One region of the Streptococcus sp. ALY_208 genome, then DNA from elsewhere that is predicted to be linked to it. Evidence: predicted binding sites of a transcription regulator. Region 1 holds the regulator's gene; each other region holds the start of a gene.

Evidence for each region. The regulator HrcA, encoded in region 1, represses chaperone genes, less so after heat shock. The targets are predictions, from matches to a motif close to TTAGCACTCNNNNNNNNNGAGTGCTAA.
Region 2: AC4HAI_RS04090 (ATP-dependent Clp protease ATP-binding subunit) is a predicted target of HrcA. The motif match lies at 4,287-4,313, and genes of this name have one in related genera.
Region 3: groES (co-chaperone GroES) is a predicted target of HrcA. The motif match lies at 4,325-4,351, and genes of this name have one in related genera.

What each region holds. Positions count from the first base shown of each region.
Region 1 is NZ_JBZFUI010000008.1:26,920-34,636, forward strand. Features, by position in the region: gene AC4HAI_RS08300 (PFL family protein) at 1-1,170, shown strand, start outside; gene AC4HAI_RS08305 (histidine phosphatase family protein) at 1,259-1,951, shown strand; gene AC4HAI_RS08310 (M15 family metallopeptidase) at 1,945-2,655, shown strand; gene AC4HAI_RS08315 (glycoside hydrolase family 73 protein) at 2,686-3,261, shown strand; gene hrcA (heat-inducible transcriptional repressor HrcA) at 3,389-4,423, shown strand; gene grpE (nucleotide exchange factor GrpE) at 4,434-4,991, shown strand; gene dnaK (molecular chaperone DnaK) at 5,171-7,000, shown strand; gene dnaJ (molecular chaperone DnaJ) at 7,424-7,717, shown strand, end outside.
Region 2 is NZ_JBZFUI010000003.1:112,005-119,721, forward strand. Features, by position in the region: gene AC4HAI_RS04060 (NAD(P)H-hydrate dehydratase) at 1-143, opposite strand, end outside; gene AC4HAI_RS04065 (bifunctional methylenetetrahydrofolate dehydrogenase/methenyltetrahydrofolate cyclohydrolase) at 140-997, opposite strand; gene AC4HAI_RS04070 (amino acid ABC transporter ATP-binding protein) at 1,140-1,874, opposite strand; gene AC4HAI_RS04075 (amino acid ABC transporter permease) at 1,874-2,563, opposite strand; gene AC4HAI_RS04080 (YkuJ family protein) at 2,843-3,073, opposite strand; gene argF (ornithine carbamoyltransferase) at 3,218-4,192, opposite strand; gene AC4HAI_RS04090 (ATP-dependent Clp protease ATP-binding subunit) at 4,421-6,706, shown strand; gene AC4HAI_RS04095 (NUDIX hydrolase) at 6,830-7,282, shown strand; gene AC4HAI_RS04100 (DUF1827 family protein) at 7,427-7,717, shown strand, end outside.
Region 3 is NZ_JBZFUI010000004.1:12,237-19,953, reverse strand. Features, by position in the region: gene pbp2a (penicillin-binding protein PBP2A) at 1-905, opposite strand, end outside; gene AC4HAI_RS04730 (RluA family pseudouridine synthase) at 978-1,853, shown strand; gene AC4HAI_RS04725 (DUF975 family protein) at 1,860-2,150, shown strand; gene groL (chaperonin GroEL) at 2,366-3,994, opposite strand; gene groES (co-chaperone GroES) at 4,021-4,305, opposite strand; gene AC4HAI_RS04710 (Cof-type HAD-IIB family hydrolase) at 4,447-5,235, opposite strand; gene AC4HAI_RS04705 (single-stranded DNA-binding protein) at 5,425-5,820, opposite strand; gene ytpR (YtpR family tRNA-binding protein) at 6,060-6,686, opposite strand; gene AC4HAI_RS04695 (thioredoxin family protein) at 6,700-7,017, opposite strand; gene AC4HAI_RS04690 (DUF4651 domain-containing protein) at 7,010-7,297, opposite strand; partial or broken gene pepA (glutamyl aminopeptidase) at 7,433-7,717, shown strand, end outside.

The DNA of each region.
Region 1 (7,717 bases):
GCTGTTGGGGATGAGATTTCTGCTGAGTTAGGGATTCCGATTGTTAATAAGCGTGTATCAGTGACGCCTATCTCTATTATAGGAGCAGCGACTGATGCTGAAGATTACATTCCTCTAGCTAAGGCACTAGATAGGGCAGCAAGAGAAATTGGGATTGATTTTATAGGAGGATTTTCAGCTCTGGTTCAAAAGGGTTACCAGAAGGGGGATGAGATCCTTATTCGATCAATTCCACGAGCTCTTGCTGAGACGGAGTATGTCTGTGCATCTGTTAATATTGGTTCTACTAAATCGGGTATTAATATGACCGCTGTTGCTGATATGGGACATATCATTAAAGAAACTTCGCAGGCTTCTGATATGGGACCAGCTAAGTTGGTTGTTTTTGCTAATGCTGTTGAAGATAATCCTTTTATGGCTGGGGCCTTCCATGGTGTTGGTGAAGCTGATGTCATCATTAATGTCGGTGTTTCCGGTCCTGGTGTAGTAAAGCGTGCTCTCGAAAAAGTACGTGGGGAGAGTTTTGATGTTGTGGCAGAGACAGTCAAAAAGACGGCTTTTAAAATTACACGTATTGGTCAACTGGTTGGTCAGATGGCTTCTGAGCGTCTTGGTGTTAAGTTTGGTATTGTTGATTTATCTCTCGCTCCAACACCTGCTGTAGGAGATTCGGTGGCTCGAGTGTTAGAGGAAATGGGATTGGAGACAGTAGGGACTCATGGGACAACAGCTGCTTTGGCTTTGCTGAATGATCAGGTTAAAAAAGGCGGTGTTATGGCTTGTAACCAAGTTGGTGGTTTATCGGGTGCTTTTATTCCTGTGTCTGAAGATGAGGGAATGATCGCTGCCGTCCAAAATGGATCGCTTAATCTCGAAAAGTTAGAGGCCATGACAGCTATTTGTTCTGTGGGATTGGACATGATTGCTATTCCAGAGGATACCCCAGCTGAGACTATTGCTGCTATGATTGCTGATGAAGCTGCTATTGGTGTGATTAATATGAAGACAACCGCTGTTCGAATTATTCCACAGGGTAAAGAAGGCGATATGATTGAGTTTGGTGGTTTGCTTGGTTCGGCTCCAGTGATGCCTATCAATAAAAATTCTTCTGTTGAATTTATCTCACGTGGAGGACAAATTCCTGCTCCTATTCATAGTTTTAAAAACTAATAGTGTTATGACACCTGTCTTAATGGGCAGGTGTTTTATTCGACCTAAATTTGATATAATAAACAAAATAACTAAAGAAGGTTTTACTATGGTTAAAACAAGATTATTTATAGCAAGACATGGAAAAACTATGTTTAATACGATTGGGCGTGCTCAAGGTTGGTCTGATACTCCGCTTACTCAAGAAGGGGAGCAAGGGATACATGAACTTGGACGGGGACTTAAGCTTGCTGGTGAGTCATTTGTTGCTGCTTATTCTAGTGACAGTGGTCGAACGATACAAACTATGGAGATTGTTCTGGAGGAATTAGGTCAAGAAAGTATTCCCTATAAGAGAGACAAGAGAATCCGTGAGTGGTGCTTTGGCAGTCTAGACGGTGGTTATGATGCCGAGTTATTTCATGGTGTCATGCCTCGGGTTTCTGACAAGCCTATGGAAGATATGACTTATGAGGAGATGGCTGAAGCTATTGTTGATGTTGATACGGCAGGCTGGGCTCAACCGTGGCCGGTTCTCAAGAATAGAATCTTAGAGGGTTTTATAAGTATAGCGAATGAGGTGTCTTCTAATGGAGGCGGAGATGTGATTGTTGTCAGTCATGGCATGACCATTGCTACTTTAATTTATTTGCTTGATCCTAGTAGCCCCCGTATTGCCTTGGATAATGGTAGTGTCTCGGTACTATCCTATGAAAATGGTCGCTTTACGATTGATGCTATAGGTGATATGAGTTATCGCCAGCAGGGACGCTTGGATAGAGAAAGGACAAGCTCATGCTGAAGAAGCGTGGTCGTTTAGCCATTGTCTTTTTAGCTCTTGGGAGCCTAGTTTTATGTTTGGTTTTTGGGGGGCGAAATAAGCCTGCTTCGTTTTCTGCTGGTTCTTCTAAATCTTCGTCTCAATCTGGTGGGGCACAGATGTTAGCAAAGGCTGATGATTGGGAATTGATTCTGGTCAATAGAAAGCATATGACTAAGGAATTGAATCCTGAACTTGCTTGGGTTGAAAATGTTCAAGTGGATGCGCGTATTAAAAGCGATGTTGAATCGTTTTTGGCAGCAGCTAGACGGATAGATGAGAAGGAACATTTGATATCGGGTTACCGAAGCGTTAGTTATCAGGAGGGCTTGTTCAATAGTTATGTTGAGCAGGAGCAGCTTGATCATCCATCTTGGACACATGATCAAGCTGTAAAAAAGGTGCAGACCTATTCACAGCCGTCTGGAGCTAGTGAGCATCAGACGGGATTAGCTATCGATATATCTACTGTTGATAGTCTCAACAGTAGCGATCCTGCTACGGTAGAGCGTCTCAGAAAAATAGCTCCTAAATATGGCTTTGTTTTGCGGTTTGATAAGAGTAAGTCCGAGATCACTGGTGTAGGGTATGAGGACTGGCATTTTCGATATGTCGGTAAAGATTCTGCTGAGTATATGGAAAAGCACAAGCTTAGTTTAGAGGAGTATGTTGAACAGCTAGCTTAATAATGAGGAGAAGATAATATGAGGACAAGGATGAAGCCACCAGTGTTTCTGACGATTCTTGGTGTGGTTCTTTTAAGTCTAATTGTATTGTTGAGCTTGAATGTCAAGCCGAAATCAATAGACACTAAAGTAAAAACAGCTTACAGTAAGCGAGAATTTATTACCCAAATAGCTCCTATGGCTAAAGAGTTATCGGATAATTATGGGGTTGATGCTTCTGTGATTATTGCCCAAGCAGCTCAAGGGTCTGATTTTGGGACAAATTTGTTGTCGGTTCGCTATCATAATGTGATGAGAACGGTCGCAGAGCCAGGGGAAGCTAAGGTTGTTTTATCAGCACAGTCTTATGAATCTAACCATTGGAAGAAAGTTAAGCAACCCTATGCTGTTTACAGGAGTTGGGAGGATAGTCTACAGGACTACCTAGAGAGTTTAAGCTCCAATAGGGATTATAAGTCTCTTTATAAAATGTTAGCGACTTCGAATGATTACTTGCAGTCGGCGCAGGCCTTACAGCATTATGGATTTAGTACAGATCCCGACTATGGCGTTCAGCTGGTAAAGATTATCGAAGATTACAACTTGACACGCTATGATAAAAATTAGCACTCTTTTAAAAAGAGTGCTAATTTTTTGGCCTTTTTGCTTGACATCCCCTTATAGAAGGGTATAATAGAATCATAAGTTAGCACTCGGTTGGTTAGAGTGCTAAACTATCAGGGAAGGGGTCGGTATGATTACACAGCGGCAAAATGATATTTTAGCTATGATTGTGCATTTATTTACTCAGACTCACGAACCTGTTGGGTCAAAGGTGTTACAAAATTATATCTCGTCTAGCAGTGCTACTATTCGAAATGATATGGCAGCGCTGGAAGAGGTTGGCTTGCTGGAAAAAGCGCACACTTCGAGTGGCCGCTTGCCTAGTAGGCAGGGGTTTCAATATTATGTGAATCATCTATTGAGCTTGGAACCTTTAGAAGAATCGGAGCTTTATGATTTAGTAGGTGCCTTTGATTTCGAATTTTTTAAATTAGATGATCTTTTACAAAAGGCAAGTGATATCTTATCTGATGTAACTGGTTATACGGCGATTACTTTAGATGTGGAGCCAAAGAATCAGCGGTTAACATCCTTTGATATTGTTAAGCTTGGTCAGCATGATGCTTTGGCTGTTATGACCTTTGATCATTCTAATACGGTGACTAGTCAGTTTGCCATCCCTAAAAATTTTTTGGATGAAGATTTGCAAATTTTTACTAGCCTGGTCAGAGAGCGCTTGTTAGAGCAATCGGTGATGGAAATTCATTATCGGATATTGACAGAGATTCCTCAAATTGTTCAACGTTATTTTAAGATCACAGATAATGTCTTGGAATTGTTTGAGCATATCTTTAAGGAAATGTTTGTTGAAAAGCTGTTTATATCAGGAAAGGAGAGAATTCTTCAATTTTCAGATATTGAGCGCTATCGCTTGTTAGATCATCATCAGGAATTAGCCTTGGATATCAGACAGCACTTGGATGATTCACAAGCCTATGCTATTAGTCTAGCTCAGGAAGGTCAAGCTGGTCTGGAAGCTATTAGCCGGGTCTCTTATAAATTTTTGATCCCCTATAGAGGTTTTGGCAGTATTAGTCTTTTGGGTCCTGTGACACTTGATTACCAGTACTCCTTAGAGATTCTGAGGGTGGTCGGTCAGATCCTGACTCTCAAGCTGGCAGATTTTTATCGCTATTTAAATAGTAATCACTATGAAGTCCATTAGAGGAGGTTTTATGTCAGAAGATATTAAAAAAGAAAATGAAGCAGTTGCGGAAGAAGAAATTTCTGAAACAGAAGAAACTATACAGGAGCAAGAGTCAGTCGATTCAGAAGTTGAGGAAGTTGCTGCAGACCCATCCGAACTTGAGCAGGCCCAAGCCAAAGCAGAAGAATTTGAAAATAAATTCTTGCGTGCTCATGCTGAGATGCAGAATATTCAGCGTCGCGCCAACGAAGAGCGCCAGCAGCTGCAGAAGTACCGCTCGCAAGATTTGGCTAAGGGCATTCTACCTAGTCTCGATAATCTTGAGCGGGCCTTAGCAGTTGAGGGGTTAACTGATGATGTTAAAAAGGGTCTTGAAATGGTACAAGAAAGCCTGATCCAAGCTCTTAAAGAAGAGGGTGTAGAGGAAGTTGCAGTTGATAGTTTTGATCACAACTTCCATATGGCTGTTCAAACTTTACCAGCTGATGAGGAACATCCTGCAGAGAGCATTGCAGAAGTCTTCCAAAAGGGTTATAAACTGCACGATCGCCTGCTTCGTCCAGCCATGGTTGTGGTATATAACTAGTCAATAATGATGGGTATTAAAACATCTCATCATTATACGGCAACATTGCCTGGACTTCTTACTATCTCACGCTGTAACTATGCGATGATGGCTGATCAATAAGATTGAACTAATTGTGTCCGAGATGACCTTAAACTATTATCATAAAAGTAAAAATAATATTAAAAGAGGAAAAAGAGATGTCTAAAATTATTGGTATTGACTTAGGAACAACAAACTCGGCAGTTGCCGTTCTTGAAGGAACTGAAAGTAAAATTATCGCTAATCCAGAAGGTAACCGTACAACGCCTTCTGTTGTATCTTTTAAAAATGGTGAAATTATTGTCGGTGATGCTGCTAAGCGTCAAGCTGTGACTAATCCAGAAACCATTATTTCTATTAAATCTAAAATGGGAACATCTGAGAAAGTCTCAGCAAATGGTAAAGAATATACGCCACAAGAAATTTCAGCAATGATTCTTCAATACCTTAAAGGGTATGCTGAAGATTACCTTGGTGAAAAAGTTGAAAAAGCTGTTATTACAGTTCCTGCTTACTTCAACGATGCCCAACGTCAAGCAACCAAAGACGCTGGTAAAATTGCTGGTCTTGAAGTAGAGCGTATCGTCAACGAACCAACTGCTGCGGCCCTTGCTTACGGTCTTGATAAGCAAGATAAAGATGAAAAAATCTTGGTATTTGACCTTGGTGGTGGTACTTTCGACGTATCAATCCTTGAATTGGGAGATGGTGTCTTTGATGTATTAGCTACTGCTGGTGATAATAAACTCGGTGGGGATGACTTTGACCAAAAGATTATTGATTTCTTGGTAGATGAATTCAAGAAAGAAAATGGCATTGATCTTTCTACTGATAATATGGCTTTGCAACGCTTGAAAGATGCTGCTGAAAAGGCTAAAAAAGATCTATCGGGTGTAACGCAAACACAAATTAGCTTGCCTTTCATCACTGCTGGTGAAGCAGGTCCTCTTCACTTGGAAGTATCATTGACCCGTGCTAAGTTTGATGATTTGACTCGTGATCTGGTTGAGCGCACTAAGACTCCTGTTCGCCAAGCCTTGTCTGACGCTGACTTGACTCTGGCAGAAATCGATGAAGTTATCTTGGTCGGTGGTTCAACGCGTATTCCTGCTGTTGTTGAAGCAGTTAAGGCTGAAACTGGTAAAGAACCAAATAAATCTGTGAATCCTGACGAAGTTGTTGCTATGGGTGCTGCTATTCAAGGTGGAGTTATCACTGGTGATGTTAAGGATGTCGTTCTTCTTGATGTTACACCGTTGTCACTCGGTATCGAAACTATGGGTGGTGTCTTCACGAAGTTGATTGATCGCAACACAACCATCCCAACTTCTAAGTCACAAGTCTTCTCAACTGCTGCTGATAATCAACCCGCTGTTGATATTCATGTCCTTCAAGGGGAACGCCCAATGGCTGCAGATAATAAAACGCTTGGACGTTTCCAATTGACTGATATTCCAGCAGCTCCTCGTGGTGTGCCACAAATCGAAGTGACATTCGATATCGATAAAAACGGTATTGTATCTGTTAAGGCTAAAGACCTTGGTACGCAAAAAGAACAACACATCGTTATCAAATCAAATGACGGTCTTTCTGAAGACGAAATTGAACGTATGATGAAAGATGCAGAAGCTAATGCGGATGCTGATGCTAAGCGTAAGGAAGAAGTTGATCTTCGTAACGAAGTTGACCAAGCGATCTTTGCAACAGAAAAGACTATTAAAGAAACTGAAGGCAAAGGCTTTGATGCTGAGCGTGATGCTGCTCAATCAGCTCTCGACGACTTGAAGAAAGCCCAAGAAGATAATAATCTTGACGATATGAAGGCTAAACTCGAAGCCCTCAATGAGAAAGCACAAGCTCTTGCTGTTAAAATGTACGAGCAAGCTGCAGCTGAGCAACAAGCAGCTGGTGCAGATGGCACAGCTGATGCTGGTTCATCAGATAAGGGCGGAGACGATGTCGTAGACGGTGAGTTTACAGAGAAGTAAAAACCTTCGGGGAAGGTTTTTAGCCCCTGAGCTTAGAAACTAGAAGCGAAGGGTTCAGGACCGAAGGATTATTTTATCCCGAGTTTGAAAAAGCATTTAATATCGAAATGCTTTTCAAGCGTCGTAAGATAGTCAGCAGTAGGTCTTAAGAGTAGTAAGGATAAAAGCCAATCACAGAGGTTGCAAGCCGGCCTCTGTTTTTGGGTAGTAGCGTCAGTGCAAAAAGATAGATTTTCATAGGATGTAAATATCTGTTGTCAAATCTCCTATTTTGGCGGTGTCCATCAAACGCCTTTAATATCATAACGAAAGGAATTGAACCCGCCCTAAAAGCCGTGTGAAAAAAGACAAATTGTCTAGAAAATCAGGGTTTTCTGCCAATTTTCTATTTTCACTTTGCTTTTTACGGGCTTGGTATCTTATATGAACAATACAGAATATTATGATCGTCTGGGGGTGTCTAAGGACGCCAGTCAAGACGAGATAAAAAAAGCTTATCGCAAGATGTCTAAAAAATATCACCCAGATATCAATAAGGAACCTGGGGCTGAGCAAAAATATAAGGAAGTTCAAGAAGCCTATGAAACCTTGAGTGATGAGCAAAAACGTGCTGCCTATGACCAGTATGGTCCAGATGGTGCCAATGCTGGTTTTGGCGGTGGCGGTTTTGGTGGCTTTGATGGCGCTGGTTTCGGTGGCTTTGAAGACATCTTTTCG
Region 2 (7,717 bases), on a different contig from region 1:
ACTGTTGCCAGCGCTGCCATGATAATGGCACCACTGTAAGGATAAAATCCACCAATTAGGAGGACTCGACCATAGCTTCCTTTGTGGCTCTTTACTTGTCGAGGCTGAATCACTCTTTTTAGAATTGTATCATCTATTTTCATTGTTCCATACGTCTCTTGGCTGCTTGGTAGGTCTGCTCCAGAAGCATAGTGATCGTCATAGGCCCGACACCTCCAGGTACTGGTGTTATAAAGCTGGCAATCTTTGAAACTGCATCAAAGTCAACATCGCCAATAAGTTTACCATCCTGATTGCGATTCATACCGACGTCAATCACAACAGCTCCTGGCTTGACAAAATTTTCAGTCACATAATGACCACGGCCGATCGCTACGATCAAGATATCGGCTTGGCGACAAACATCCTCTAGATTCTGCGAGCGTGAATGGGTCAAAGTCACAGTTGCATGCTTGTCTAGTAAGAGCTGTGCCATGGGTTTACCAACAATATTGGAACGTCCAATGATCACGGCACGCTTGCCTTCGATAGCTACCTGGTATTCCTCTAGCAAGGCTATGATGCCAGCTGGAGTACAAGGTACCATGATCGGCCGTCCAGACCATAGATGTCCTGTATTCATGGGGTGAAAACCATCGACGTCCTTGTCTGGGTCAACTGCCAAAATAACTTTTTTGTCATTGATATGTGCTGGTAGAGGGAGTTGGATGAGAATACCATGGATACTGTCGTCCTCATTATAACCTTTAATAGTATCTAGCAAGTCTGCCTCGCTAATACTTTCTGGAAGTCGGAGAGTCTCGCTTTTAAAGCCCACTTTTTGAGCGGCACGCTCCTTGTTTCTTACATAGACCTGGCTAGCAGGATCATCGCCAACCAGGATAACGACCAAGCCAGGAACAACTCCATCATTAGTAGCCATCTGCTCTACTTTTTCAGCCAGCTGATCTTGCATTTTCTGGGCCAGCGCTTTACCATCCATTTTCTTTGCTGTCATAGAACCCTCTCTCCTTAGTTTTGTCTTTATATTATACACAAAAAAAGAGTCTGGGACAAAAATCAGTAAACCGTTAGACAATCACGGTTTTGATTTTGTTGTCCCAGACTCTTTAGCTTAGTTACTCTCTATAACACATAAATTATAGTACCTTGCCCAAGAAGTCCTTGGTCCGCTCTTCCTTGGTTTCATCAAAGACCTGCTCAGGACTTCCTTGTTCAATGATGCTACCACCATCCATAAAGATAACCCGATCCGCTACTTCCTTAGCAAATCCCATCTCATGGGTTACGATCACCATCGTCATACCTGACTTAGCTAAATCTTGCATAACAGCTAAAACTTCACCAACCATCTCAGGGTCGAGGGCTGATGTTGGCTCATCAAAGAGAAGGACATCAGGATCCATAGCTAATCCACGTGCAATCGCGATACGTTGCTGCTGACCACCAGACAGAGAAACAGGATGAGCCTTTGCCTTATCTCTAAGACCTACCTTATCAAGCAATTCATAGGCCTTATCCTCAGCATCCTTCTTAGTTTGTCCCTTTACCTTGGTTGGTGCCAGTGTGATATTATCTAGTACGGTCATATTGGGAAAGAGATTGAACTGTTGAAAAACCATCCCCATCTTTTCACGCATCTTGAAAATATCGTTAGTCTTATCTGTAATATCCACACCTTCAAAGCTGACTGTACCCTTAGTAGGAACTTCGAGGAGATTCATTGTCCGAAGAAAGGTTGACTTACCAGAACCGGACGGGCCGATAATAACAACGACCTCCCCCTTATTGATCTCCAGGTCGATTCCTTTTAGCACCTGGTTGTCTCCAAAATACTTGTGCAGATTTTTAATTGAAATTAAGGTCTCTGTCATTATTTTTGTCCTTTCCCAAGGCGATTTTCAAGTGCCTTTTGACCAGCCGTCAAAACTGTTGTCAATACGAGGTAGTAGAATGCAGCAAACAAGAGGGGCTCAAGCGGAATATAGGTGGATGACATCACAGACTGTGCTCCATTCCACAATTCCATAATACCGATCGTTTGCAACAGGGAACTGTCTTTAATAATAGTGATAAACTCATTGCCTAGGGCTGGAAGAATATTTCTAAATGCTTGTGGCAGTACCACATAGCGCATAGCTTTAGCTGGCTTGATCCCTAGGGAGTAGGCAGCTTCCAGCTGACCTTTTGGTACAGCCTCAATACCTGCACGCACAATCTCAGAAATATAGGCACCACTGTTCAGTGATAGGATGATAACCCCTGGGATCAAACGTGAAAAGTCTAACTCAACGGTTCCAAATCCAATAGAAGGGGCATTTTTAAAATCCATCCATAAGAAGGCGATCATGATTTGAACAACCATTGGTGTCCCACGAAAGACCCACACATAAAGACTAACGATCCAGTTTAAAATCTTGCTCTGTGAGCGTTTGGCCAAGGCGACCAAGACACCTAGGATGGTCCCAAACAAAACCACACAGATAGAAATGGCAATGGTGACGATAACGCCGTAATTGAAGTAACCCCAATATTTGGGTAAAAATGAAAAATCAAAGTTCACTAGACTATTCCCCTTGTTATGCTGATGGTCTCTCTATGCAAGCCAAAACATTAGTTGGTATAGAGATTAGTTATATTCATCCAAAAGAGCAGTAATAAGGATGAATTATTGTATATAGTTTAGCATAATTTGTATAAACATACAATAACTATTGATAAAAAATAAAAAACAAGTCCATGACAAAAGTCCAGACTTGTTAACAGTTTTTTGTCCGACTCTCTTTTGATGGCTAATGCTCATTGTGAGAGTCTGTCGGAATACTATTTCTAGCTTATCTATTTAATAAATAAGATCATAGATTTCCATAGCGATGAGGTCAATGCTGTCAAATGTATATGTTTCACGGGCATTGACATCACGCAATGTGAAGACCGGTCCATTTTCTGGATCGTTAGCAAATGATACTTCTGCTACGACAACACCTTCGCGCTCAAAATTACGCTTCAAATTATTACCATCAGTGGCCATTAATTGAAGACGATCAATAATTCTCACCAAATGTGATTCCATATCGTTTCTCCTTAGCTAAGACACAGCTTTTATAACGAAGCTAGCCCCAATATGTTTTAATCTTTTTTATTTTACCATAAAGTCTGTTATTGTCATAGATGAAAGGTTAAAACATCTGTAAATTTCAGAAGCGTTTAGCCTCTCTTAATCACTTTTATAAGAATTATAGATAATAGCCTTGATCGCATGCATACGGTTCTCAGCCTCCTGAAAAATGTAGGGACTATATTTTTGAAAGACTTGGTCTGTAATTTCTAGCTCACTGTAGCCATACTTATCATAGATCTCTTGACCGATAATCGTCTGCGTATCGTGAAAAGCTGGCAGGCAATGCATGACGATAAGATCAGGATTTTCAGCAGCCATGATTAACTCTTGGTTAACCTGATAAGGCAACAGTAGATCGATCCTATCCTTAAAATCGACCTCTTCTCCCATGGATACCCAAACATCAGTATAAATAATATCTGCTCCCTTAACTTCTGCGACATCATCTGTTATAACTAGCTCGGAGCCTGTATTATGCTGATGAGCCAAGTCAATGATGGCTTGCTCAGGCTGCAGAGATTCAGGAGCAATAATTTTACAATCTATTCCCAAAATAGCTGAGGTCACTAACAGAGAATTGGCCATATTATTGCGTCCATCTCCCATATAAACCAGTTTTAAACCATCCAGATGGCCGAATGTTTCTTTTATGGTCAGAAAATCTGCGATCATCTGGGTCGGGTGCCAGATATCCGTCAGGCCATTCCAGACAGGCACGCCTGAGTAGGTTGCTAAATCTTCTACATCGTCTTGCTTATAGCCACGGTACTCAATGCCATCAAACATAGAACCTAGGACTTTAGCCGTATCCCTTACAGATTCTTTTTTGCCTAGTTGGATTTCATTTGCACCTAAGTAAGTCACCTGCATTCCTAAATCTTGGCCTGCTACTGTAAAGGCTGAGCGAGTTCTGGTCGAAGCTTTCTCAAAGATCAGGGCAATATTTAGTCCTTCTAGGTACCTGTGGACTTGTTTATCCTTTTTTAGTTGCTTAAACTTAGCGGCTTGATCGATTAACTCTAGCAGCTCTGCTTTGGTGAAATCTACTTCTTTTAAAAATGACTTAGCCATATTCTTTCCTCGTTTTTGTATTTTTATACATAAATATTAGCATTTTATCAAATTTTGTCAAGATTTTATTGAATTTTATACATATCTTGATGTTTTAGCACTCTCTTCTATCGACTGCTAATTTTCCGATCTTTTTACTTGCTTTCTAACCTGTGAATGATATAATGACATCATAAGATTTGACCTTTATTGACTATAGAGGCCAGTCAATCCTCAGGAGGTATTCCTATGTTATGTCAAAATTGTAATCTCAATGATGCTAGCATTCATCTATATACTAATGTTAATGGGCAGCAAAAGCAGATTGATCTTTGCCAAAACTGTTATCAAATTATGAAGTCTGATCCTGAAAATCTCATCAACCAAAATCCAAGTAATCAATCTATGGAATCTTTCTTTGATGACTTTTTCGGAGATTTAAATAACTTTCGTGCTTTCAACCAAGATTTACCCAATACACCGCCAACCCAAGCTGGATCTGGTGGTAATGGTGGAAATCGAGGAGGACAAGGTAACCGACGGCGTCCTCAACAAGAAGCTCCTAAGCAACCTCAAGGTCTCTTAGAAGAATTCGGTATTAATGTTACAGAGATCGCACGTCAGGGTAATATTGATCCTGTCATTGGACGTGATCAAGAGATCGTGCGTGTTATTGAAATTCTAAATCGCCGTACCAAAAATAATCCTGTCCTAATCGGAGAACCTGGTGTGGGTAAAACGGCTGTAGTCGAAGGTTTAGCCCAAAAAATTGTCGAGGGCAATGTGCCACAGAAACTGCAGAATAAGCAGGTCATTCGTCTGGATGTCGTCAGCCTAGTTCAAGGAACAGGCATTCGTGGTCAGTTTGAAGAGCGGATGCAAAAACTTATGGAAGAAATTCGTCAGCGTCGAGATGTCATTCTCTTTATTGATGAAATCCATGAAATTGTCGGTGCAGGTGGTACCAGTGATGGTAGCATGGACGCCGGTAATATCTTGAAGCCTGCTCTAGCACGTGGTGAACTGCAGTTGGTTGGGGCTACAACTCTCAACGAATACCGTATCATTGAAAAGGATGCGGCGCTTGAACGTCGTATGCAGCCAGTTAAAGTAGACGAACCAACAGTGGAAGAGACGATCACTATTCTACGTGGTATCCAGCCTAAATACCAGGATTACCACCACGTCAAGTATACCGACGACGCTATTGAAGCTGCGGCTGTTCTTTCCAACCGCTATATTCAGGATCGTTTCTTACCCGATAAGGCAATCGATCTACTAGATGAAGCCGGTTCTAAGATGAATTTGACCCTCAATTTTGTCGATCCAAAAGAAATCGATAAGCGTTTGATTGAGGCAGAAAATCTCAAAGCTCAGGCAACGCGTGATGAAGACTTTGAAAAGGCAGCTTATTTCCGTGATCAAATCGCCAAGTATAAAGAAATGCAGCAGCATGAGTTGACTGATCAAGAGATTCCAGTTATTACTGAAAAGCATATTGAAGCCATCATCGAGCAAAAAACTAATATTCCAGTCGGTGAATTAAAAGAGAAAGAGCAATCGCAGCTGGTCAACCTGGCTGATGATCTCAAATCTCATGTCATTGGTCAAGATGATGCTGTCGATAAGATTGCCAAGGCAATACGCCGTAATCGGGTCGGCCTAGGTTCTCCAAATCGACCAATTGGTAGTTTCCTCTTCGTTGGTCCTACCGGTGTAGGTAAAACTGAACTGTCTAAACAATTGGCTATTGAGCTCTTTGGTTCTGCAGATAGTATGATTCGCTTCGATATGTCTGAATACATGGAGAAACACGCTGTCGCTAAACTTGTCGGAGCTCCTCCAGGATATGTCGGTTATGAAGAAGCCGGTCAATTAACCGAGCAAGTGCGTCGAAATCCTTATTCTCTTATTCTCTTAGATGAAGTTGAAAAAGCCCATCCTGATGTTATGCATATGTTCTTACAAGTACTGGATGATGGCCGTTTGACTGATGGTCAAGGACGGACTGTCAGCTTCAAAGATACTATTATCATCATGACTTCTAACGCTGGTACTGGTAAGGTTGAGGCTTCAGTTGGTTTTGGTGCTGCCCGTGAGGGACGGACTAACTCTGTTCTTGGTGAATTGAGCAATTTCTTCAGTCCAGAATTTATGAACCGCTTCGACGGTATTATCGAATTCCAGTCTCTCAGCAAGGATAACCTTCTGCACATTGTTGATCTTATGCTTGCTGATGTCAACAAACGCTTAGCAAGTAATTCTCTTCACTTGGAAGTGACCGATAAAGTCAAGGAAAAACTAGTTGATCTTGGTTACGATCCTAAGATGGGGGCTCGCCCATTACGTCGTACAATTCAAGATCATATCGAAGATGCTATTACCGATTTTTACCTTGAAAATCCTCAGGAACACAATTTTAAAGCGGTCATGACATCAAATGGCAATATTGTGATCAAGGCTGCTAAAAAAGCGGAAGAAAAATCGATTGATGAGCCTAAAGAAACTAGCTCTATTACTCAGTCTGATAACTAATACAAAATAAAAAGAAGCTTAGATCCAAGTAGGTTTTAAGCTTCTTTTTATGAGCACTGGCCTTCATCTAAAAGTTTGGTATAATGAAAGGGACGATAATACTTTTAGAAACGAGGTGCTCGTATGAATCGGCAACCTATATTTGGTCAAAAACTGGAAGGACAAGACTATGTTGAGCGCTATGGTGTTTATGCGGTCATTCCAAATCAGGATCGCACTGAGATTATTCTAGTTCAAGCTCCAAATGGTGCTTGGTTCCTGCCTGGTGGTGAGATTGAAGCCAATGAAGATCACATGCAGGCTCTCAATCGGGAATTGCTTGAAGAGCTTGGTTTTAGCGCTCAGATCGGTTCTTACTATGGGCAGGCAGATGAATACTTTTATTCTAGCCATCGTGATACCTACTTCTACAATCCAGCCTATATTTATGAGGTCACTCATTTTACGCAGATCAGTCAACCCTTGGAAGATTTCAATCATTTAGCCTGGTTTCCTATCGATCAAGCGATTGAAAAACTCAAAAGAGGCAGTCATAAGTGGGGGATCCAGCAGTGGAAAATTGACCATGACAACTAAAGATCCCCAACCAATTTGAAAAATAGTGCTATAATGGTTGTATATAAATCAAAGGGAATACCTCAGGCAGGCTGAAAAGATTTTTGATTGTACCTATCTTTACAGATTGCCCTTGGTCCGTCAGTTAGAGGAGATTAGATTACTATGAGACTTATCAATACAACTAGCAGCCACCCCACCTTAGTGCGCAATCAATTAACTAATACCGATGCTACCCTTGTTGAAGTCTACTCTGCTGGTAACAGTGATGTCGTTTTCTCTCAAGCGCCTGGTCATTATGAGCTTATCATTTCCAACCGTCACCGTGCCATCAAAGATAATGAAATTGAGACTATTCGTGAATTTTTCTTTAAGCGTAAAATTGATCCTGACATCATTATTCCTGGACAAATTCAATCTAGTCATACTGAAAAACTGATTGAAATTTCGATTCCT
Region 3 (7,717 bases), on a different contig from region 1:
TTGGAAGCATTTTCCAAGGAGTTCAGAGGGTTATACATTTCTGGCCCTTTAAGCATCCCAGCTAGAGTGGCAGCTTCATCAGTCGTCAGATTAGCCGCACTGGTACCAAAGTACTTGTGACTGGCGTCTTCGACCCCCCATATTCCATTTCCGAAGTAGGCATTGTTCAGATACATGGTCAAGATCTGATTCTTATTGTATTTTTTATTGATTTCTACTGCTAGGAAAAATTCCTTGGCCTTACGTGTTACCGTTTGTTCTTGGCTGAGGTAGGCATTTTTGGCTAGCTGCTGGGTGATAGTGGATCCCCCACCGAACTTACCGCCTGTCAAAACGGCTAAAAAGAAACGTTTGTAGTTAATACCACTATTTTTGTAGAAAGAGCGATCCTCGGTGGCTATGACTGCCTTTTCCAAATCATCAGAAATCTGATCTAACTCAACATAAGTTCCCTTATTTCCCATCAGATCCCCAGCTTTTTGACCATTTTTATCATAGATAACGGTTGAGGATTTGAGAGATTCTTGCAGATCAGAGACATTGGTTGTCTTTGCCAGATAAAAAAGATAGGCTGCTATAAAGAGCACCAGGGAGGTCAGAGCGATCACTAAAATTTTAGTGATCTGATAGCGTCTCCAGAAGCGTCGGATCCAAGACTGCCTGTCTGGGATGATCACCTTAAGAAAGGACAGCTTGGGGTGCTTATCAATAAATTTATCAAGGCGTGACTGGTGTTTATGGCCTTGACTGCGATGATAAGGACTTTCTTCGACTTGGAGTGACTCTAATCTTTGTGTCATACTCAGTTCATCACTGGGCTCCTGCTCAAGCGTTTTTTCTTCTTTGTTAAAAATTTTTTGGCCAAGAGTTTGGCTTATTTTTTTGATACGGTCTAAAAACTTCATAGCTTTATTATAGCAAGAAACTCCTGAAATCTAGGAGGAAAACCTCTTTTATGATAAAATCAGACCATGACTATGACAATTACCATTAAGCTGCCCGAGCATTTTAGAACCAGCACTGTCAAGGATTTGCTTGAATCGCATTGGCTGGTCCCTCGTAAGATCAGACATTTTCTACGAACCAAAAAGCACCTGCTAGTCAATCACTCTCCCATCAACTGGCAGAGTCCCGTCCAAGCAGGGGATGTTATTACTCTGCTGTTCGATGATGAAGACTATCCCCAAAAATCTATTCCGATGGGAGATCCAAAACTCATTGATGCCGTTTATGAAGACGAGCATCTCATTGTCGTCAATAAGCCTGAAGGAATGAAAACACATGGCAATGATCCAAGAGAGATTGCTCTGATCAATCATGTTTCTGCTTATGTCGGCAAGACCTGCTATGTCGTCCATCGTCTGGACAAGGAGACTAGCGGTCTGGTTCTCTTCGCTAAAAATCCTTTTGTCCTACCGATTCTTAATCGTCTGCTGGAAGATAAGAAAATTCGTCGTCAATACTGGGCATTGGTAGACGGAAACTTTAGGTCGGATTCTCTTAGCTATAAAGACTCAATTGGGCGCGATAGACATGATCGGCGCAAACGTATAGTCACCTCTAAGGGAGGACAGACAGCTATAACTCATGTCACCAAGTTAAAGTCTTTTAAGCACTGTACACTGGTCAACTGTCAGCTGGAGACTGGTCGTACCCACCAGATTCGTGTCCACCTTTCTTATCACGGTTATCCCTTAATTGGAGATCCTCTCTACCATCCTAATCCTTCCGGACGTCTGATGCTACATGCTCATGAGCTCACCTTTATTCATCCATTTACAGGAAAAACTATCGAGTGCTCTGTGACCTCTCAAAGCTTTGATCATCAATTACAGTCGCCTAGCCTGCTTTAAAGTCCGTTGCTTTGCGCAATTTCTTATGCTATGTCTAACTACATTGTCGATGATTTGGTCAGTCAAGGACGTCAAGTTGCTCCTACGGAGGCTATTACTAAATCACGTCAGTTGATGGACGGGCATAAGTTCGAATTATTTGTCCTGGATCTTAGCTTCTTGGGCTGGGCACTATTAGCCTTATTAACATTGGGAATTGGAAATCTTTGGTTGTCTCCTTACATTTATGCGACACGTGCGGAATTCTACCGTAAGCTAGTTCAAGAAAAGCCTGGTATCGTTACCGCTAATTTCTAATATTCTAGTCTATTAGCAAGTGCTCTGGATAAAAGTCTAAATCCGTTAGCATTATTCTAGATCTACCAATTGGACGCCCCTTATCCCTTGTTAGACAAGTGATAGCGGTCAACCTATACTAGTAAGATGAACTTACTGTTCATCTCATTCTCTCATAAAAAAGAGCAGCGTTTCATCGCTGCTCTTTTTTGTCTTTTCTGACTGATGATATTCTATTACATCATGCCACCCATCATACCTGGGTCCATGGCAGGAGCGCTAGAACCTGCTGATTCTTCTGGATGATCAGCCACAACAGCTTCTGTTGTCAAGATTAGACTAGCTACTGAGGCTGCGTTTTGGAGGGCAGAGCGACTAACTTTGACAGGGTCAATAATACCTGCTTCAACCATGTCTACCCAGCTTCCATCAGCAGCGTTGAAGCCTGTTCCAAGCTCACTGCTTTTCAATTTTTCAATAACGACAGATCCTTCGTAGCCAGCATTGCGGGCAATTTGGCGGACTGGTTCTTCCAAGGCACGCAGAACGATATTGCGTCCAGTGGCTTCATCACCATCAACCTCAATAGCCGCAACATTTTTAATGACATTGACAAGGGCTGTACCACCACCGGCTACAATCCCTTCTTCAACAGCGGCACGAGTGGCATTGAGGGCATCTTCGATGCGGAGTTTCATTTCTTTCAATTCGGTTTCAGTTGCTGCCCCGACCTTGATGACAGCAACACCACCAGACAGTTTAGCCAGACGTTCTTGTAATTTTTCACGATCAAACTCTGACGTTGTGGTTGCTAATTGTGATTTAATCACATTAACACGATCAGCAATAGCTGAGGCTTGACCAGCTCCTTCAACGATAACTGTTGAATCTTTATCAATAGTCACTCTGGCTGCTTGACCTAGAGTAGCCATGCTAGCATCTTTGAGTTCAAGTCCAAGGTCTTCAGTGATCACTGTACCACCTGTCAAGATAGCAATGTCCTCCAGCATGGCCTTACGGCGATCACCAAATCCTGGCGCCTTCACTGCTACAACGTTGAAGGTTCCACGAATCTTGTTAAGAACAAGAGTCGGAAGCGCTTCTCCATCGACATCATCGGCAATGATCAAGAATGGACGATTGGTCTTAAGGACTTCTTCTAACAAGGGTAAGACTTCTTGAATATTTGAAATTTTCTTATCGGTAATCAAGATGTAAGGATTTTCAAGATCAGCGACCATTTTTTCGTTATCAGTTACCATATATTGAGAAAGGTAACCACGGTCAAATTGCATCCCTTCAACAACATCTAACTCAGTCTCCATACCACGAGATTCCTCGATGGTGATGACACCGTCGTTGCCAACTTTTTCCATGGCTTCTGAGATGTATTCCCCAACCTTTTCGGAACGGGAAGAGACAGCTGCTACCTGAGCGATAGCCTCTTTGCCAGACACGGGCTGAGCATTAGTTTTCAAGCCTTCCACAGCTGCTGATACAGCCTTTTCAATCCCACGACGAATACCGATTGGATTAGCACCAGCTGTGACATTTTTAAGCCCTTCACGGACAATGGCTTGTGTCAAGACAGTCGCTGTTGTTGTTCCGTCTCCGGCAATATCATTGGTTTTTGAAGCTACTTCTGAAACCAATTTGGCTCCCATATTTTCAAAATGATCTTCTAATTCGATCTCTTTAGCAATAGTCACACCGTCGTTGGTAATCAAGGGTGACCCAAATGATTTTTCTAGTACGACATTGCGTCCCTTAGGGCCAAGCGTTACCTTGACAGTGTCAGCCAAAGCATCTACACCACGCACCATAGCAGAACGTGCATCTGATGAAAATTTAATATCTTTTGCCATAATGATTTACCTCTCTTATGTTTGAATTAGTCTATAATCGCCAAAATGTCTGCTTCACGAATGATAGTGACCTTATCGTCACCATCTTTAACTTCCAGACCTGAGCCGTTCTCAACCAATACTTTATCCCCTTGGGACACACTTGGAGCAATAAGCTCACCAGTCAATGTACGAGCACCCTGGCCAACTGTCAAGACCTTGGCTGCTTTTGCGGCTTCATGTGAACCACCGGCCAAGACAAAACCACTTGCCGTTGTTTCTTCTACTTCTTCAAATTTTACAACAATACGATCACCTAATGGTTTTAACATAATAGACCTCCAATATTTTTTAGCACTCTTATCTTTCGAGTGCTAATTACAGTTATTATTCTATCATTTGGTCAAAAATAGTCAAGAAAAAAGCCTTACTTTATTCTTGGCTTTTTTGATTATTCTTTGATCTGGGCGCTATCACACGATTTTGTCCAGAGCTGCCGCAATGCCATCATGATTATGATCCAGAGTAATATTGCCTATACGTTCCTTTAAGGCTTCAGGTGCATTACCCATGACAAAGGCCTGTCCTACTGTCTCCAGCATCTCTAAGTCATTATAGTTATCTCCAAAGGCAATGGTATCTTCCATAGCTACCTGATAATAGTCAGCAAACTCAGCTACTGCTTGTCCCTTGTCAATACCAGCAGCCATAATTTCAATTAGATGGGGTAGAGACTTGGCGATAGAAAGATTGGTGAATTCATCCTTTAAGATCTGCATGACCTTATCTGTCTTATCTACTGGACACATGACCAGAACCTTATGAGCTTCTGTTAAATTTGTCAGTTCAGATAGCTCTACTGGCGTTGATTTTAGACCAACGACATCTTCTTCCTTGGCAACCAGGCTGTGAGCTTGCTTGGAGGAATACCAATCTTGATAGGAGTAGATATTCCAAGCTAAATCACTCCCTATCTCCTCGATTTTTTGAGCCACTGAAATAGCTGTCGTCATCGCTAGTGAATGAGAGGCGATCGTTTGTTTATCGTCTGTCTGCAAAAGAGCACCATTGTAGGCGATGATAGGTGTGATCAAACCAAAGTCCTCGGTAATCGGTCGAATAGCTTCTGGCATACGGGCAGACACTGGGACAAATAAGAATCCCTTGTCGACACTAGCCTTGATACTTGCCTGAGTCTTTGGTGTTACGATATGGTCTTGATTTAAAAGTGTTCCATCAATATCACTGAAAATAATTGGCATTGCAACTCCTCCTTGTGCCTTATCAGGGCTAGTATAGCACATTGTGAAAGGGCTTTCAATTTGTTTTTATTTCTTTTCTCTATTTCAAAACAAAACAAGCACCCAATAAAAAGGGCACTTGCTTATTCATGTAATTTTTTTGAAAGATAGTTTTGGGATAGGAAAATAAAGACATTATTTAAGATAAGGTTAGAAGGGGAGTTCTTCCGATTCTAATACAAGGTCGGTCAAATCATTGTTTCCATTGTTCTCCCTCATGGCTCTTTGAGCTCTGCTCTCTAGGAGCTGGAAGGTTTGTCCTAGAACCTCGGTCACATAATGCGTTTGACCGTCTTTTTCATAGTGTCGCGTTCTTATTTCACCGTCAAGGGATAGAAGACTTCCCTTACTCGCATAGGCAACCAAAGTCTCTGCTAGCTTTCCCCAAAAGACGACGCTGATAAAGTCAGCTTGGCGCTCTCCATCCTGAGACTTGAAGCGCCGATTTACAGCTATCGTCATATGAGTGACGGAACGATCACTCGAGGTCTTAACTAGCTCTGGCTTGGCTACCAAACGACCGATGAGTACGACTTTGTTGTACATATTTTCACCTCCTACTTATCTATCCGTAATTTATTTTGAAAATAAGGATATTTTTTGAAAAAAATAAAAAAATCAGTAAAAACTGATTGATTTCTATAAGATTAGGCTATTGGGTTAATTACTCTTTTCGTAATCTCCGATTTTCTAATATGAGATGAGACTGCAATAAAGTCTGTCTGGATACAGAAATTAGCATTCAAAAAGAGGGGATTAACACATTTAATTAAATTAACAGGGACTTAATTTTTCCAGTGCTTTTCTGGATCAAAGGCTTCTCCAACTAAGGCTGTATCTTCTAATTCGATGATGCCACGCTTTTGAGGCGCATTGGGTAAGGCCAGCTCACGTGGAGAGCACATCATCCCGTAGCTGTCTTCACCACGAAGCTTGCCTGGAAAAATCAAATTCCCACTTGGCATCATGGCACCTGGCAGGGCTACAATCGTTTTGAGACCAACCCTTGCATTAGGGGCACCTGCTACAATTTGCACCATTTTATCTGGTCCAATTTTGACTTGGCAAATATTGAGATGGTCGCTATCAGGATGCGCTGCCATTTCGGTAATCTGTCCCACCACAAAGACAGGAGAAGGAGCCCCTTCAAGTCTTTCCTCAAAGCCTTCTTTTTCAAGCTCTTGATTGAGAATAGCCACGTCCTCATCCTTTGGGAAAACTTGACCATTGCCATCGATTGTGATGAGGCTAGATGCTTCAAAAATATTCCAAGCTAGCGTTTTCCCTGTCTCGGACTCAAAGATCCGTGCCACCTTACCTCTGCGCTCAACCTCACGCTTGAGTGCCTTTGTATCCTGAAGGATGACCATCAAGACATCACCAACTTGTTTTTTATTGTATGCAAAAATCATGTCTTTCCTTCCTTTACTTTAGTCCGCTGAGGAACTGATTGATTTCTTCTTTGGTTTTTCTCAGTTTATTGACCAGACGGCCAATTTCCTTGCCATTTTCAAGGACTACTAGGCTAGGAATACCAAAAATATCCCACTGCTGAGCTACTGGCATAAAGGCATCACGATCTACCTGAATAAAGGTATAATCAGGATTAGCTGCCTCGATCTCAGGAAGAGCAGGATAGATAAACTGACAATCAGGGCACCAATCTGCCGTAAAAAGAAAAACGTATTTTCCCTCTTTTTCGACATAGGCCGCTAAGTCTTCTAAACTCTCTGGCTTAATCATGGTCTTCCTCCTGATAGCTAATAGCACCTGCATCATAAATGAAGTCCAAAACGCGACCATCTTCAAAGACGAGACCGCCCTTTAGGAGATTGCCTTGGGAAGCATAGCTCTTGATAAAGAGGACTTGAATTGTTCCCATAGTTTCAAAATAGGTACGAATCTCTTGGAGTTGACGCTTAACTTTTTGAGTCTCCACCTGCTTTTGAAGATGATAGCCTAGAGCAGCCAGACCAGCTAGACCCACTAGAGCAGATGTTAGTACTAATTTTTTTGATTTCATGCCATCCATTTTAACACAAATGCAGGACTAAAGCGACCTGCAAGAAGATAAGTTGAATTGGATTTTAGTCGGAAAAATCAAGTCAGGTTTGTAATCACTTTGTGCTACAATAGGTTTATAGAATCGAGGTAAATGATGACAGATTTATTTTCAAAAATTCAAGAAGTTACTGCTCTCAAAGGGATCGCTGGCTATGAACATCAGGTTCGTGATTTTTTACGTCAAAAAATGATCTCGACTGTCGATCGCATCGAAACGGATGGGCTAGGGGGGATCTTTGGCGTTAAAGAGAGTTCTCAAAATAATGCCCCACGAATCATGGTAGCTGCTCATATGAATGAGGTCGGCTTTATGGTCAGTGAGATCAAGCCAGACGGTACCTTGCGGGCTGTGGCTGTCGGTGGCTGGAATCCTCTGGTC